One region of the Ralstonia sp. R-29 genome, then DNA from elsewhere that is predicted to be linked to it. Evidence: predicted binding sites of a transcription regulator. Region 1 holds the regulator's gene; the other holds the start of a gene.
What was found. The regulator FliA, encoded in region 1, starts transcription of late flagellar genes. The targets are predictions, from matches to a motif close to CTAAAGTTTNNNNNNNNNNNGCCGNTA.

Region 1 (8,061 bases):
ATGGTCAGCCGCGTTTCCACCGACAAGGACGTCGGCCAGCAACTGTCGAGCGAGCTGTTTGCCATGCCGATGGTGCTGATGACCACCGCCGGCGTGATCGGTCTGCTGGGCCTCGTGCCGGGCATGCCGCACATCCCGTTCATCCTGTTTGGCGGCGGTCTGGGCTATCTGGGCTGGTACCTCAAGAAGAAGCGCGAGATTCCCGAGGTGGAACCGGTGCTGCAGGCCATTGCCCCGGTGGATACGCCGGAAGCGAGCTGGGACGACGTGTCGTGGGTCGACGTGCTGGGCCTGGAGATCGGCTACCGCCTGATCCCGCTGGTCGACAAGAGCCAGGACGGCGAGCTGCTGCGCCGCATCAAGGGCATCCGCAAGAAGTTCACGCAGGACATGGGTTTCCTGGCGCCGGTGGTGCACATCCGCGACAACCTGGAACTGGGCCCGTCGTCGTACCGCATCACGCTCAAGGGCGTGGAGATCGGCCAGGGCGAGGTGCAGCAGGGCAAGTTCCTCGCCATCAATCCGGGCGGACAGCATGGCCACATGGGCACACAACTGCCGGGCACGCCCACGGTGGACCCGACCTTCGGCTTGCCGGCCATGTGGATCACCGCCGATGTGCGCGACCGCGCGCAGGCCGAGGGCTACACCGTGGTCGATTGCAGCACTGTCATCGCCACCCACGTCAATCAGTTGATTTACACCCATAGCACCGAGCTTCTCGGCCGTTTGGAAGTGCAACAGTTGCTCGATCATTTGGGCAAGGAAGCACCGAAGCTGGTCGAAGACGTTGTGCCCAAGCTGTTGCCCGTCGCGACCGTGCAGAAGGTGTTGCAGAACCTGTTGGACGAAGGCCTGCACATCCGTGACATCCGCACCATCGTCGAGACGCTGGCGGAACACGGAGGCAGGACGCAAGACCCCGCCGAACTCACCGCCGCCGTGCGTGTGGCGCTGGGCCGGGCGATTGCCCAGCAGCTCTTTCCGAACAAGACCGAAATGCAGGTCGTCACGCTTGACCCGAATCTGGAGAACATCTTGCTGCAAAGCGTCGTTGGCTCGAATGCCGGCCCGATTGAACCGCAACTCGCGGACTCGCTCATGCAAGCGGCAGCGGACTCGTCCCGCCAGCACGAACAGATGGGTCAGACGGGCGTCCTGCTTGTACCGCCCGCACTGCGCCCGATGCTTGCCCGCTTGTTCAAGCGTGCTGCACCGAGCCTGCGCGTGCTGTCGCACGCAGAAATTCCAGATCACCGAACGATTAAGGTTGTCGCCATGCTTGGAGGCCGCGCATGAAAATGCATCGATTTACCGGACTGACGTCGCGTGACGTCTTGCGCAAAGTCCGCGACCAGTTGGGCGACGACGCGCTGATTCTCTCGAATCGCGCCGTGCCGGGCGGCATTGAAGTCATCGCCGCTTCCGACACGCATGTGGATGCCCTGGTCGATACCCATTCGACGGCACCCAAGGGCGCCCAGCGCCGCCCGATGGCACCCGCGCCGATTCCCGAGCCGATTCCCGAGCCGGCACCTGCCGCAGAGGCTGTCGCCCAGGCATCTGCCGAAACGCCGGCCCAGGCCGCCGCAGACCACAGCGCCGCGCAAGGTGCTGCACCCAACGCGCTGGCCCGCCTGCGTAATCGCTTCATTGCCTCGCGCCGCACCGCCGCGCAGGAAGAGGCGCCCGCCGCCGAGGCCGCCGCTGCTGCCCAAGCCAAGCCGGCCGGCCGCACGCTGCAAACACGCGTGGATGACGATGTCGCACTCAATGCGTCGGCAGATACGCCGGCCAACGATCCGCTGACGGCATCCACCCGCATGCTGGCGAGCCTGTCGCTGGACCGTGCCAACAAGGACGCCGCCGACACGCTGGCCAGCACCGCCCAGTTCATCGCCCGCCGCACCGTGGTGCAGGAAGACGAAGCTGCCGAGCCGGTCAAGCGTCCGGCCGCGCGCCGTGAACTCCCGCGTGAACCGTCGCGCCAGTTTGCGCGCGAGCAAGACCCGCAACCGACCACGCTGCGCGACTTTGCCGAACGCGTGGAAGCGCAGTCGCGCAAGTCGGCCGACGCCTTCAACCCCTCCAACGTCTTTGTCCGCATGGAGGACACGATGGCCAAGCAGCCTGAAGCCCCGCGCGAAGACGTCAGCCTGCAGCGCGCACCCATCGACCTGAAGGCCGATCTGCGTGCGGACCTGAAGGCCGATCTGAAAGCCGAAAGCGATGCCATGACGCGCCGCATGGTCAGCGAGATCGACGTGCTCAAGAGCACGCTGACCGATGCCATGTCGAGCCTCGCCTCGCTGGGTGTGAAGCTGGGCGACCCGGTGCGTACGCGCCTGTTCCAGACCATGCTGAATGCAGGTTTCTCGGCGCAGCTCACGCGCTACGTGCTGGAGAACATGCCGCAGCACGATACGTATGAAGGCGCGCTGGATTTCGTGCAGCGCGCGATTGAAAAGAACCTGGCCACCGTGTCGGACGAAAACAGCCTGCTCGACCAGGGCGGCGTGTTTGCCCTGATGGGCCCGACGGGTGTGGGCAAGACCACCACCACCGCCAAGCTGGCTGCGCGCTTCGTGCTGCGCCATGGTGCATCGCGCGTGGCGCTGCTCTCGACCGACAGCTACCGGATCGGCGGCCACGAACAACTGCGCATCTACGGCAAGATCCTGGGCGTCTCGGTGCATGCCGTGAAAGACGCGCAAGACCTGAGCCTGGCGCTGAACGATCTGCGCGAGAAGCACGTCGTGCTGATCGACACCATCGGCATGAGCCAGCGCGATCGCGCCGTGTCCGAACAGATGGCGATGCTGCACGCCGTGGGCCCGTCGATCAAGCGCCTGCTGCTGCTGAACGCAGCCAGCAACGGCAAGACGCTCGACGAGGTGGTGAGCGCCTACCGTGACGCCAACCTCGCGGGCTGCATCCTCACCAAGATCGACGAGGCCACCTCGGTGGGCCACGCGATGGACGTGATGATCCGCCGCCGCCTGCCGCTGCACTACGTGTCGTACGGCCAGCGCGTGCCGGAAGACATTGCGGTGCCCAACAAGAAGCTGCTGGTGCATCGCACGTTCCGCGCGGGCGCCGAGCAATCGTCGTTCGCGCTGGATTCGGACGAGTCGCTGCTGGTGGCGCAAGGCGCCACACGTAGCCGCGAACCCGGCCTGGCCGCTTTCGATTTCGCCTGAACAAGGGGGCGAGCATGACCACACCTTTCGCCAAGGATCAAGCCGCCGGGCTGCGCCGCATGCTCGGTCAGGCAGCCAGCCGCCGCGTGCTGGTGATCGGCGAGCAAGAGCAGGTGGATGACTTTGTCGACAACCTGCGCATTGCGCTGTCTGCCATGGGCCGCGACGCCGCCGTGGTGAGCGCGCAGACCATGCTGGCGGTGACGGGCATGCTCGAACAGTACGACGACACTGCGGACGTGACGCTGGTGGCCGCGCATTTCGGTACGCGCGCGCTCGCCACCGTGGCCGAGGCTTGCGACGACGTGCTGCTGACCTTCACTGATGGCCCGGAAGGCATCAAGAGCGCGTACACGCTGCTCAAGAAAACCGCCGTGCTGCAAGGTAGCGGCGCCGGCATCCGCACCGTGGTTTGCGGCGCGCATTCGGTGGATTCCGCCCTGCGCGTGTTCAGCAACCTGGCCAACACCGTGGGCCAGTACCTGAACACCCGAATCGATTTCGCTGGTTACCTCCCGGAGGACCGGCATGTAGAACTGGCGCTCTCGCTCGGCAAGCCCGTGGCGAGCGCGTTTCCCGCATCGCCTTCGGCCATGGCGTTCCGCCAGCTTGCCGAAGAGATGCTGAGCTGGGCCAGCAGTCATAGCGCCGGGGCCCAGCCTGAGGAGGGCATCGGTCAAACCGTGCCGTCGCGGGTGGAGGCATCGGCGCAGACACAGACAACAACGTCAATATCGGCACCGACAGCGACGCCCCACGCCACTGCGCGTGCGGCCGAGATGGTTTATTGAGGCGCAGCATGAACGAAGCGCCAAAGGCAGGCATGGATATGTACACCGCAACCGGTCGCAAGACCAAGTCCGACGAAATGGCCGCATACGCACCGCTGGTGCGCCGCATCGCCAACCAGATGATGGTGAAGCTGCCGGCCAGCGTAGAACTGGATGACCTCATCCAGGCCGGCATGATGGGCTTGCTCGATGCGCTGTCGCGCTACGAAGAAACGCAGGGCGTGCAGTTCGAGTTCTACGCGGCCCAGCGGATTCGCGGCGCGATCCTGGACGAGCTGCGCGGCTCCGACTGGCTGCCGCGCGGGTTGCGCCGCAATGCCCGCACGATCGAGCAGGCGATCCAGAAGCTGCAGCAGCAGAAGGGCCGTGCACCTACGGAAACCGAGATTGCTGCTGCACTGGGCATGTCGCTGGCCGAATACCAGAAGCAACTGGTCGACCTGCAAGGCAGCCAGCTGCTGTATTACGAAGACTTCGATCGCGAAGACGCCGACGCCTTCATCGAAAACCGCGCCGCCGAGAACGACGCCACGCCGCTGGACCAACTGCTGGACCACGACCTGCGCGAATCGGTCGTGGCCGCCATCGAAGGTCTGCCCGAGCGCGAAAAGCTCATGATGAGCCTGTACTACGAGCAGGATCTGAACCTGCGCGAAATCGGCGCCGTGATGGGCGTGTCGGAATCGCGCGTGTGCCAGATCCACAGCCAGGCCATTGCCCGCATTCGCGCCAAGCTGCGCGACCGCGCGTGGCTGCCGACGCCGACCTGATCTCGGCGCAGTTCTACGCTGCCAGTTTTCTATTGCGCGGCCAGCGAGTCATCTCGCGGCCGCGTTTTTTCTTGGTGCAACTCGGTGACAAGGCGCGCTGCCTCGGCATCCCACACGCGCGTTTCACCGTGGCGGAAGAGGGTGAAGCGCTCGGCCGGCACGTTGGCCGCCTTCAACGCGTTCGCCAGATCGGTGATGGGCTGGTCGAGTGCTTCGTCCGTCAGCGGGAACGTGCCCCAGTGGATGCCCACGGCCTGTTGCGCGCCGATGTCGCGCATCACCTGCACGGCTTCGGTCGGATCAATGTGCTGGGACTTCATGAACCAGCGCGGCTCGTAAGCACCCACGGCAATTGCCGCCACATCAAAGTGGCCAAAGCGCGCGCCAATGTCGCGTGTGTCTTGCGAATACCCCAAGTCCCCCGAGAACCAGAAGCGCAACTGCGGATGCAGCAGCGCCCAACTGCCCCACAGCGTGTGGTTGCGGTCGTACAGGCCGCGTGCGGACCAGTGCTGCACGGCGCAGAAATACGCGGTGAATGGGCCGAAGTTCGCCTCGTCATCCCAATCGAATGCACGTACGTTGGCGTTGCTACCCGACAGGCGCGTGCCGCGCACGTTGCGCGCAAACCAGTGGTCGATCCCCAGCGGTACGAAAAACATCGGTGCGCCACCGGGCTGGCGCATGAGCGCGCGCACGCTGGCTTTGTCGAGATGGTCGTAGTGGTTGTGCGAGATCAGCACCAGGTCGATATGCGGCAATTGCTTGAGCGACAGGCCGGGCGGCTGGTGCCGGCGTGGCCCGGCAAAGGGCAGGGGCGATGCGCGCTTGGAGAACACCGGGTCGGTCAGCACGTTCAGGCCGTCGATCTGCAGCAGCAGCGTTTCATGGCCGATCCAGGTGAGTTGCGGCACGTTGGGCGGCCGGTGCACGGCGGCCAGATTGGGCGCGACGCAGGACAGGTCCTGCGTGGGCGGCTTGGGCAGATTGAGGCGGCGGCGCTCCTGCTGCCATTTCCAGAAATCGCCGTTCGTGCGGGGGTGCGGGTAGCGGTTGCGGAATCCGTCGGGGGTGTGGTGGGGTTTGGATGGATCGTAGTGGGGGTTGGCCATGGCGTCGCAGGGGGTGGACGAGCCACCCAGGTGAGGGAAGCGGCTCGAATATCAAGAAGTATCAACTTCTGTTGGTTTCTGAATTTCGGATGCGCCACTGCCTAGGCTGAAACGGCCTCGCCGAGGCGCGCTCCGCGGCACATTTCAAGCGGGGCGCGGCAGTCAACCCTTCCTCATAGAACCCGCATGCATTCAGATTCTTACTTGGCCGGTCAACTTGATGTTTCGGATGCGCAGGCCGCGCATCAAAAAGGGGGGCCGTTTGTGGCTTGACAGGTTGTCAGGAACCCGGACATGGCGGACAGATCATCCGCTTGGCCGATGCCCGGGCTGCCACGTTTTCTCCCCGGCCATCGCGCCCGAGTGCGCCGCCCAGGTTTGTGCTGGGTGGGCCGGCGCGACAGACCAGCGGCAGCGTCGCGCGGCTGGCGCAACTTCCCTCGGGTGCCATTGTCGGCATCAACGACTATCAGCTGATTGGCGCCGCCGCCGAACTGGCTGACGTTCTCCATCTACGCGGTTATATGCACGGGCGCTGGACACATGGCCAGGCGCGCTTGGGCGGACATGTGCGGCACATCGCCGGCGATGCCGGGGAATGCCACTACGCCGTGGTCGAACAGAGCACCGCGCTGCTGCGCCGACACACCGCACTCGGGTGTCTGGGTACCTTCACATCGCCTACCGTGGCGGCCGGCAGCGGCCCTGTTGGGCAGGCGCAAGGCACGCTCGATATGGTCTGGCAGAACGGTGTCTTGCGCTTGATCGGCAGCGTGGAAGTGCGTGCAAACGGCGCGCAAGCCACTCTGCTGATCCGCCACTACCAGCCTGGGTTGGGGGCCGCGTGCCAAGGCGGCAGCCCGTTCGGGGGCAACACGTACACCCTCACGCCCGTGGTAGCGGAAAGCGGCCTGTTGCGGTGCGTCATCCTCTACAAGGTGCGGCTGGATTCGGGCGTGTTCTACCAGGGCGTGGGGATGTTCGAAGCGCACGCGCGTACATGAACCCAAAATATGTACACAAAAGACGGCGCATATTGTTGACAGATACAAACGCGGTCTCCAAGATTGCCGGCAAATGTGCGGCATCACGTCACACACATGTTGGCAGCCGATGCGCCTTGCGCGGCCTGCCCAAGCACGCTCCCCGGCACGCACAGGGGGGCGGCATCCGGAGACAAAACATGCGCCAATCCCCCGGCCACCCTTCGCCTGCGTCCTCCACCTGCGTGGACCCTGTCAACGAGCGCTTGCCGCTGCCGCGCCTGTTCGCGCTCGGCCTGCAGCACCTGCTGGTGATGTATGCCGGCGCGATTGCCGTGCCGCTGATTGTCGGCAATGCGCTCGGTCTGTCGAAGAGCGATCTCTCCTATCTGGTCAATTGCGACCTGTTTGCAGCCGGCATCGGCACGCTCATCCAGTCGCTCGGCTTTCTGATCTTCGGGATTCGCTTGCCGGTGATGATGGGGGTGACGTTTGCCGCGGTGGCACCCATGATCGCCATCGGTGTGGAGCCCGGCATGGGGCTGCCGGGCATCTTTGGGGCGTCCATCGTTTCAGGCGTGTTCGGTATTGCGATTGCACCGCTGATGGGCCGGCTGCTGGGCCTGTTTCCGCGCGTGGTGACGGGCACCGTGATCATGCTGATCGGCTTTTCGCTGCTGAGCGTGGGCATCAACTGGGCAGCGGGTGGTCAGCAGATGATTCCGCAGGTGGTGGACGGCGTGAAACAGATGGTGCCGAACCCGGCCTTTGGTGATCCGTTTGGCCTGGCCATTGCCGCGCTGGTGCTGGTGACAATTCTGCTGCTGACCAAGTTCGGCAACGCCCTGCTGTGCAATATCGCTGTGCTGCTGGGCATCGTCGCGGGCACGCTGGTGGCCGCCGCTTTCGGCAAGGTGTCGCTGGCGGATGCAGGCGCCGCGCCGCTGATGACGCTGGTGACGCCGTTCCACTTTGGCATGCCCAGGTTCGAGCTGTCGGCCATCATTTCGATGTGCATCGTGATCGTGATCACGCTGGTGGAGTCGACCGGCATGTTCCTGGCGCTGGCGCACGTGGTCGGCAAACCAATCTCGCGCAACGAGTTGACGAATGGCCTGCGTGCCGATGGCTTGGCGACGGTGGTGGCGGGTGTGTTCAACACGTTCCCGCATACGTCGTTCTCGCAGAACATCGGGCTGGTGTCG
Region 2 (8,061 bases), 480 kb from region 1:
TCTCTCAAATGAAAACGCAATACAAACTCGCCGCAGCTCTCCTGACTACCGCATGGATGAGCGCCGGTATCTGCGCGCAGCACGCGTCCACGGCATCGAGCAATGCCTCGCAGGGCGGAGCAAAGAAAGCCGTACACGCTAAGAAGCAAGGCAAGAAATCCAAGGTGGCGCGCTCGGGCAAGAACAACGCAGGCGCACGCGACGGCGATGCGGAAGTCCTGGCGCAGGTGTTGGGCTCGGATACCAAGAACCCGTTGTGGAGCGGCAAGCCGCAGCAGTAGGCGTACCGTGATGCAGGGCAAACGCTGTGAGGGGAGGCCGCGCGCCCTCATGTCGCGCCTTCCAAACACAATGAAAATCCGGAGATGCTTGAGCACGATTGCCGTTGCGGTGTCGTGTTTATGCGCAGCCACGGCATATGCTGCGGCGGAAGACACTACGGCAAGCGGAGTGCGCTCATCGGCGGCGCCTGAAGTCCAATCAGTAGGCAGCATGTCACCATGGGCCGACACTCCCGTCGGAACCTGCATCCGTCACTTCGCCAGGGCCACGCGTGCGAGGCAGGCAGAGAACCCCGATCTTCGGCTTGCAAAGGAAATATCCTGGTCCAGCGTTGGCAAGTCCTATGTCTGGATTTGGGATGACGCACCTTCCCGCAATCCGACTCGCACGCTCTACAAAGTCGTGCGAGACACGGCATGCGCGATTCTCTTCATGCCATTTGATGATGGACACGACTTCAAGCTCGGCCCTCGCGGGCAGTTGCCACAGTTTGTGCGGTCCACCACGTCGCCAATGGCGTTGTCAGCCGGTGGTTCGATCTCTTCTGCTGTGGTCTACCGTTTCGACAAGAAGACCGGAACCTACGGTCAGTATCCCTATGCGTGCGAACGCTTATCGGGAGAGAAGGCAACCCAGGTGGATTGCGAAACGGTTTTCGATTAAGCATCAGTAAAGTCTTCATGCGCCGCACGCTGGCTGCGCTGGTCCTGCCATCTGCCGTACTGCACCCGGCATGGGCAGCAGACACCATTACATTCCCCGTTGACCACGCCACCCAAGCCACCATCGAAGTGCAGGGCGACTACGTTCATTACGAGCTACGCGGCCGGGCAGGCACGCGCACCGAGCGCATCGCCACGCAAACCGAGAAACCCGTCCACCTGGAAGTTCGCGATTACGACTTCAGCGGACGACAAGGCTTCGCCTTTTGGTCGATCGACGAAGGGCAGGGCACCTACAAGCTCTACCGCATCTTCATCTTTTCCCAAAAACGGAATGACTTCGTGGAGCGCTATCCCCGCTGCGGCGATGTTTTTCTCAATCTCAGACTGGATGTACGACGCAAACAGCTGATCAGCACATTCTTCGAAAACAACATTCCCAAGTCATGCACAACACGGCTGCTCTCCGATTGAAGCTGCTTCGATACGCTTTGATCGCGTATGCGTTGACCGCCGCGACTTCCGCGCTGGCAGAAGGGCCTCGAACGCTCCCTACGAGCGCGCAACTGTCCGCCAGCTATCTCAGTACGACACTGCTGCTCAAGCCCTGCATGGATATCCATGAGTGGTCAGACGATCCGAGCGACGACGTCGTGAAACAGTTCGAAGATGCACGACGTGGGCTGCCGCCCGACGCTTGCAGCCAGCCCGCATTGGTGGAAAAGCTCACCACGGCGCGGTTTCTACAATACGCATCGATTACCGCCGTGCATGACCCATGGAATCTGGATGCGAAGATCACGGCACAGAATGCGGCCATCGCGCAATGCAAGGATGCACAATGCCTGGAGCGCGAGTTGAATGCCGTCATTACCGAGCTATCACCGGTGTACCTGCATGCGCGCCCGGAGTGGCCCAGGGGCGTAGGCCTATGCACCTCAAAAACCGTCGAGGTAACGCCAAGTAAAGCGCGGGCATTGATCGGTACGAAGGCGCAGAAGGTACTGACCGATACGTGCGCCTCGGAGTCGCTGTCTATGCAGACCTGCTCGGTGCCAGGCGGTCAATTTGTCTTCGCGTCATGCACGATGAGCGGCAACCAGGTGAACGGTCCGGAATGGCTGTATCGCATCAAGAAGGCTAAACCGGAGCCCTTGCTCGCCGTCGATGATGGGCCCGTGGGCGCTTTAAAGACCTCATGCAATGGCATGCCGGATCTCATGACTGCCGCGCGCGTCAGTATGGCCGAGCATTACCTGACCTACTACCGCTATGACGGCAAGCGGTACCAACCTGTGTATGCCTATACCGCGATGGACGTTGGTGCCGACGATAACGGCAATGGCCTAGCCATCGCCCAAGATCGGCAACTCAGCCGCGTGATCTGCCGATAGCTCACAACCACGGCGTTGCGCAGTTACTCTCCCGTCCGCTGCTTCTGCAAGATCGCCAACTGCGTCGTCAGGTAACTGCTGGTGTTCGTCATGCTCGACACCACTTTCGACAGCGCGTTGAACTGCGCGTAATACAGCGCCTGCTTAGCATCCAGCTGCTGCTGCATCCGGTTGATCTGGCTGGCGAGTGATGTGATGGAGTTGTTGAGCGCATCCGTTGCGTTCTGCACCATGCCGTTGCTCGATAGCAGATTGCCCGACACGGTATGGAGTTGCGCCGCGTAACCGCGTTGCACGGTAACGGTGCCTCGGTTTCCTACCGCTCCGCCCGTAATCTGCACCGTCAGCCCATCAACAGCCGAGCCGGTGGCGCCGTACAGGTTCTGGCCCGAACCGTTGCCCGCAACGCCATTGATGGTGCCTTGCACATCGCGGCCGGCAATGGCGGTCGGGCTGCCGCCCAGCAAGGACGCGGCCCCGTTGCCCGACACAGAGACGGCGGAGATCGAGCCGTACTGCTTGTCGGTGATGCTCAACACGCCATTGGCATCGGCCGCTACCGAGACCTCCACCTTGGCCCGCTGCAGCGCGGGGGTCGCGTTGATCTGGCTCTGGATCTGCGCAGCCAAGCCTTGCGGCGTGTAGCTGCCTGCAGGCACGGTGATGTTGGCCGCCATGCCGCTTACGGTGAACGCCAGGCTATCGTTCACGCCGCTCTGGATGGTGGTGTTAGCCGCCGCCGAGCCCTGGAGCAAACCCTGCGTCGCCAGCTGCGTGATGTTGACGGCGTAGCTGCCGGACTGCGTGGCCGAGGAGAACGTCGGCACCTTGATCAAGGCATCCGTCGCCGTGCCGGTACCGGCAAACAGCCCTGCCACCTGGCCGGGTGAGTGACTAAGGGCGGCGTTGAGCTTGCTGTCGTCAATCGACAGCGTACCGTCCGGGTCCATCGTCACGCCAACACTGCGTAGTGACTGGTATGCGCCGTTGCCGATCCCGTGGCCCAGCACGTCGGTCACTTGGTTGATCAGCGCCCGGGTGCTGACATCGCCAGCCAGTGCACCGCTGTTGGCGGGGTTGGCCGTGTCGATCTTGGTCAACGCGTTGAGCTGAATGCGCAGCGCGTTGTAGGCCTTCACGAAATTGAGCACCGCAGTGCTGCCTTGGCCTGCGTCGCTGCTGACGTTGACCGTCGTGCTGCCGGTTTTTGCGAGCGTGAACGACGTGCCATCCACCACCTCCGACAACGTGTTGGTGGGGCTTTGCACCGCAATGCCGTTGACCGTGGCGAGGGCATTCTGGCCCGTGGTGACCTCGGTCATGTTCTGCGTGCCGGCCGGATCATGTGCCAGCAGCGATTGCAGTGCGCTATCGCCCGACACGGCAATCTTCATCTCCGAGCTGGCGCCGCCAGCCGAGGACGTCAACACAAGCCGATACGGATTGCCACTGCCGTCGTTGACGATGCTGGCCGACACGCCCACGTTGGCCGCGTTGATGGCATCCCGGATGCCGGAGAGCGTGTTGTTGGAGGCGTCAATGGCGACCGAGCCGCCCGCCAGATTGCCGTTCTGCGTGAACGACGCTCCGGTGTATCTGCCGTCGGCAAAGCTACCGCCAGACACAGTGCCAAACGAAAAGGTGAGGGTGGTGGCTGCCCCGCTGCCAATGGGCGACTTGGCGGACGCCTGCCCCGACGCGGTCAGCACCTGCGATTGCGCGAGCTGCGTGACATTCACGCGATACGTACCTGCCGATGCGGAACTGGACACCGCCGCATTGAGCACCGATGTGTCATGCCCGGTCGCCTTCATGCCGCTGAACGTGCCGACATTGTTGAGGCTCGCCATTGCCGTCTGGAAGGTCGACAGCGCGCTTTTGATGGAGCCCACGGCAGACAGCTGCGTCTGAAAGGTCTTCTGCTGCGTCTGGCGCAGCGTCATGCCCTTGCTTTCCGCCTGGATCAGCTTGGTGACCAAGCCATTGACGTCGATGCTCGTGCCGATGCCGGGCAGGGAAATCGGCGGAACGTAAGTGTTGCTCGTGGACGAGGTGGCCATGGTCGGACGCGCGCAAACGATTTTTCTTCACAATGTGACGGCGGCGCTGCGCAGTTCTTTAGGGGCAACCCGGCTTCTCAGGGCGAATTCTCGGTGCTTCCTCAGGAAAGCGAAAGAAAACGGGCACGCCGGACCATGTCGTCTGGCGTGCCCGTTTGCGTGGGAGCGAGCCTAGCTTGCGCGGCGTTGCTCCAAGACGTTGCCACGCGACAGCACCGGCACCAGGGCCGCGCCGGTATGGCTGGTTTTAACGCGCGTCAACGCATCCGGACCGCAAGCCGCCACAATCGTGCCGCCCTCATCACCGCCTTCGGGGCCCAGATCAAGAATCCAGTCCGCCTCGGCAATCACGTCCAGGTCGTGCTCGATCACGATCACGCTATGGCCGCCGTCCGCCAGCCGGTGCAGCACGCGGATCAGCTTGGCCACGTCGGCCATGTGCAGGCCCACGGTCGGCTCATCCAGCACGTACAGCGTGTGCGGCGCCTTCTGGCCGCGGCGTGTCACGTCATCACGCACCTTCGACAATTCGGTGACGAGCTTGATGCGCTGCGCCTCGCCACCGGACAGCGTGGGCGAGGGCTGGCCCAACGTCAGGTAACCCAGGCCCACGTCCTTCATCAACTGCAGCGGGTGGGCGATGCTGTTCATAGCACCGAAAAACTCCACCGCTTCGTCGATCTCCATGGTCAGCACGTCACCGATATTCTTGCCGCGCCAGGTGACGGCCAGCGTCTCGGGGTTGAAGCGCTGCCCGTGGCACACGTCGCAGCCGACCTTCACGTCGGGCAGGAAGCTCATGGCGATGGTGCGCACGCCCTGGCCTTCGCAGGCGGGGCAGCGGCCGTCGCCCGTATTGAACGAGAACCGCGAGGCGGTGTAGCCGCGTGCGCGGGCTTCCAGGGTGTCTGCAAAGAGCTTCCGAATGGTGTCCCACACGCCGATGTACGTGGCCGGGCACGAGCGCGGCGTCTTGCCGATCGGGGTTTGGTCAACTTCCAGCACGCGGTCGATGGCTTCCCAGCCGGTGACGCCGTCACAGCCGTGCCAGTCGTGTTTGACGTCGAGCTTGCTCGGCATCTTGGCATCGGGCACCTCAGCCTGCGCGGCTTTGCGGGCGCGGCGCGTGGCCGGCGAAGACAGTACCGAACGGCCGACCGCATCGAGCAGGTTCGTCATCAACACATCGCGCGCCAGCGTCGACTTGCCGGAACCGGACACGCCCGTAATCGCCACCAGCCGCGACAGCGGCATCGTCGCCGTGACGTTGCGCAGGTTGTGCAGCTTGGCGCCATGCACCGTCAGCCATTGCTCGGGCACCGCCTGTGTGCCTGCGCGTGGCGCCACCACCTCGCGGCGCGGCTGCAGCGGGTGCTCGATCGGCTGCGAGAGGAAGCGACCAGTCAGCGAATCCGGTTGTGCTGCCAAGTCGGCCACACCGCCTTGCGCGACCAGCGTGCCGCCGCGCTTGCCCGCGCCGGGGCCGATGTCGATGATGTGGTCCGCGCGCCGAATGGTGTCTTCATCGTGTTCGACCACCACCAGCGTGTTGCCCTTGTCGCCCAGCTTGCGCAGCGCGTCGAGCAGGATCTGGTTGTCACGCGGATGCAGGCCGATGGTCGGCTCGTCCAGCACGTAGCACACGCCCTGCAGGTTGCTGCCGAGCTGCGCGGCCAGGCGGATGCGCTGCGCCTCACCGCCGGATAGGCTGGGCGCAGCACGGTCCAGGCTCAGGTAGCCCAGGCCGACTTCTTCCAGGAACGACAGGCGGCTGTGGATTTCAGCCACCACGTCACGTGCGATGTCGGCATCGCGGCCAACCAAGTTCAAGCCTTCGACCCAGCGGCGGGTTTGGCTGACCGTCCACTGTGCAATGTCGACGATGGGTTTGGCGGCGAACGTCACCGCGCGCGCGGTCGGGTTCAGGCGCGTGCCGTGGCAGTCGGGGCAGGGCAGGTCGGTCATGCCGTCCGGATCGACCTCTTCCGAAGGCAACGTCTGCTCGCGGCCGCGGTCGTCACCGCCGAGCACGGTGTCGTCAAATGCGGCACGCTGCTCGCGTGTCAGCGCCAGGCCCGTACCGACGCAGCTCGGACACCAGCCATGCTTGCTGTTGTACGAGAACATGCGCGGGTCCAGCTCGGGGTAGCTGGTGCCGCAGGTGGAGCACGCGCGCTTGGTGGAGAACACCTTCACGTTGCCCACGTGCGCCGTGCCGCCGTTGTGCATGGCGTGCTGCAGACCATCCAGCGGCGCGAGCACATGCATGATGCCCTTGCCGTATTCCAGCGCCTGCTCCATCAACGCACGCAGCGCGGCTTCGTTTTCCGGCGCGACAACAATATCGCCCACGGGCAGTTCCAGCGTGTGCTCGCGGAAGCGATCCAACCGCGGCCACGGGTCGACGGTCAGGAATTCACCATCGACGCGCAGGTGCGTATAGCCCCGCGCCTTGGCCCACTTTGCGAGGTCGGTGTACACGCCCTTGCGGTTCACCACCAGCGGGGCGAGCAGGCCAATGTGCTGGCCACGATGGTCGCGCATGAGCTGGGCAAAGATCGCCTCGGGGCTTTGCGCCGACACCGGCGTGCCGTCGTGAATGCAGTGCTGCACGCCCAGCTTGACGTACAGCAGCCGCAGGAAGTGCCACACCTCGGACGTCGTCGCCACCGTGCTCTTGCGACCGCCGCGCGACAGGCGCTGCTCGATGGCCACCGTGGGCGGAATGCCATATACCGCATCGACTTCGGGCCGGCCCGCCGGCTGCACGATCGAACGCGCATAGGCATTGAGCGATTCGAGATACCGGCGCTGGCCCTCATGGAACAGGATGTCGAACGCCAGCGTCGACTTGCCCGAACCCGACACGCCTGTCACCACGTTGAACTTGCCGTGCGGAATATCGACGTTCAGGCCTTTGAGGTTGTGCTCGCGCGCATGGACGATGCGCACGACGTTCTCGCCCTGAACCTCTGCTAATGCCGCACGCTTGGCGCGGCGATCGGCCAGTGCGGTTTGCAGCGGCACGCCTTCCGTCGCTTGCGGCTGGCCAATGCTGGCTTCGTATTGTTTGAGCGCTACACCCGTGTGCGAGGCGGCACAGGCTTTCACTTGCGCAGGCGATCCGGCGCACACCAGCAGGCCACCGGCATCGCCGCCTTCGGGGCCGAGGTCGATGATCCAATCCGCCGCACGTACCACGTCGAGGTTGTGCTCGATCACGATCAGCGAATGGCCCGCATCGAGCAGCTTGCCGAACGCGCGCATCAGCTTGGCGATGTCGTCGAAGTGCAGGCCAGTGGTCGGCTCGTCGAACATGAACAGGCGGCCGGCGTTGGCGGGCACATCCTGCTTCACCCGCTTGCGGGCGGCGGCCTGCGCCGCCTGTGCCGCTTCGGCCAGGAAGCCAGCCAGCTTCAGGCGCTGCGCTTCACCGCCGGAGAGCGTCGGCACCGGCTGGCCCAACTTCACGTATTCCAAACCCACGTCGACGATCGGCTGCAGCACGCGCAGCACGTCGGCATCCTCAGCGAACACGGTGGCGGCTTCGCTCACCGTCAGCTCCAGCACATCGGCCACCGACAGCGTGCGGCCTGCGCGCGGAATCTTCACCTCAAGAATCTCGGCGCGGTAGCGCGTGCCATCGCAATCCGGGCAACGCAG

Region 2: fliD (flagellar filament capping protein FliD) is a predicted target of FliA. The motif match lies at 4,434-4,460, and genes of this name have one in related genera.

What each region holds. Positions count from the first base shown of each region.
Region 1 covers NZ_CP184378.1:46,988-55,048, forward strand. Annotated here, with positions in the region: gene flhA (flagellar biosynthesis protein FlhA) at 1-1,299, shown strand, start outside; gene flhF (flagellar biosynthesis protein FlhF) at 1,296-3,200, shown strand; gene ACN9M1_RS17460 (MinD/ParA family ATP-binding protein) at 3,215-3,991, shown strand; gene ACN9M1_RS17465 (RNA polymerase sigma factor FliA) at 4,000-4,761, shown strand; gene ACN9M1_RS17470 (MBL fold metallo-hydrolase) at 4,791-5,873, opposite strand; gene ACN9M1_RS17475 (hypothetical protein) at 6,143-6,877, shown strand; gene ACN9M1_RS17480 (nucleobase:cation symporter-2 family protein) at 7,057-8,061, shown strand, end outside.
Region 2 covers NZ_CP184378.1:528,043-536,103, reverse strand. Annotated here, with positions in the region: gene ACN9M1_RS19610 (hypothetical protein) at 9-281, shown strand; gene ACN9M1_RS19605 (hypothetical protein) at 370-945, shown strand; gene ACN9M1_RS19600 (hypothetical protein) at 963-1,418, shown strand; gene ACN9M1_RS19595 (hypothetical protein) at 1,436-2,338, shown strand; gene fliD (flagellar filament capping protein FliD) at 2,362-4,398, opposite strand; gene uvrA (excinuclease ABC subunit UvrA) at 4,570-8,061, opposite strand, start outside.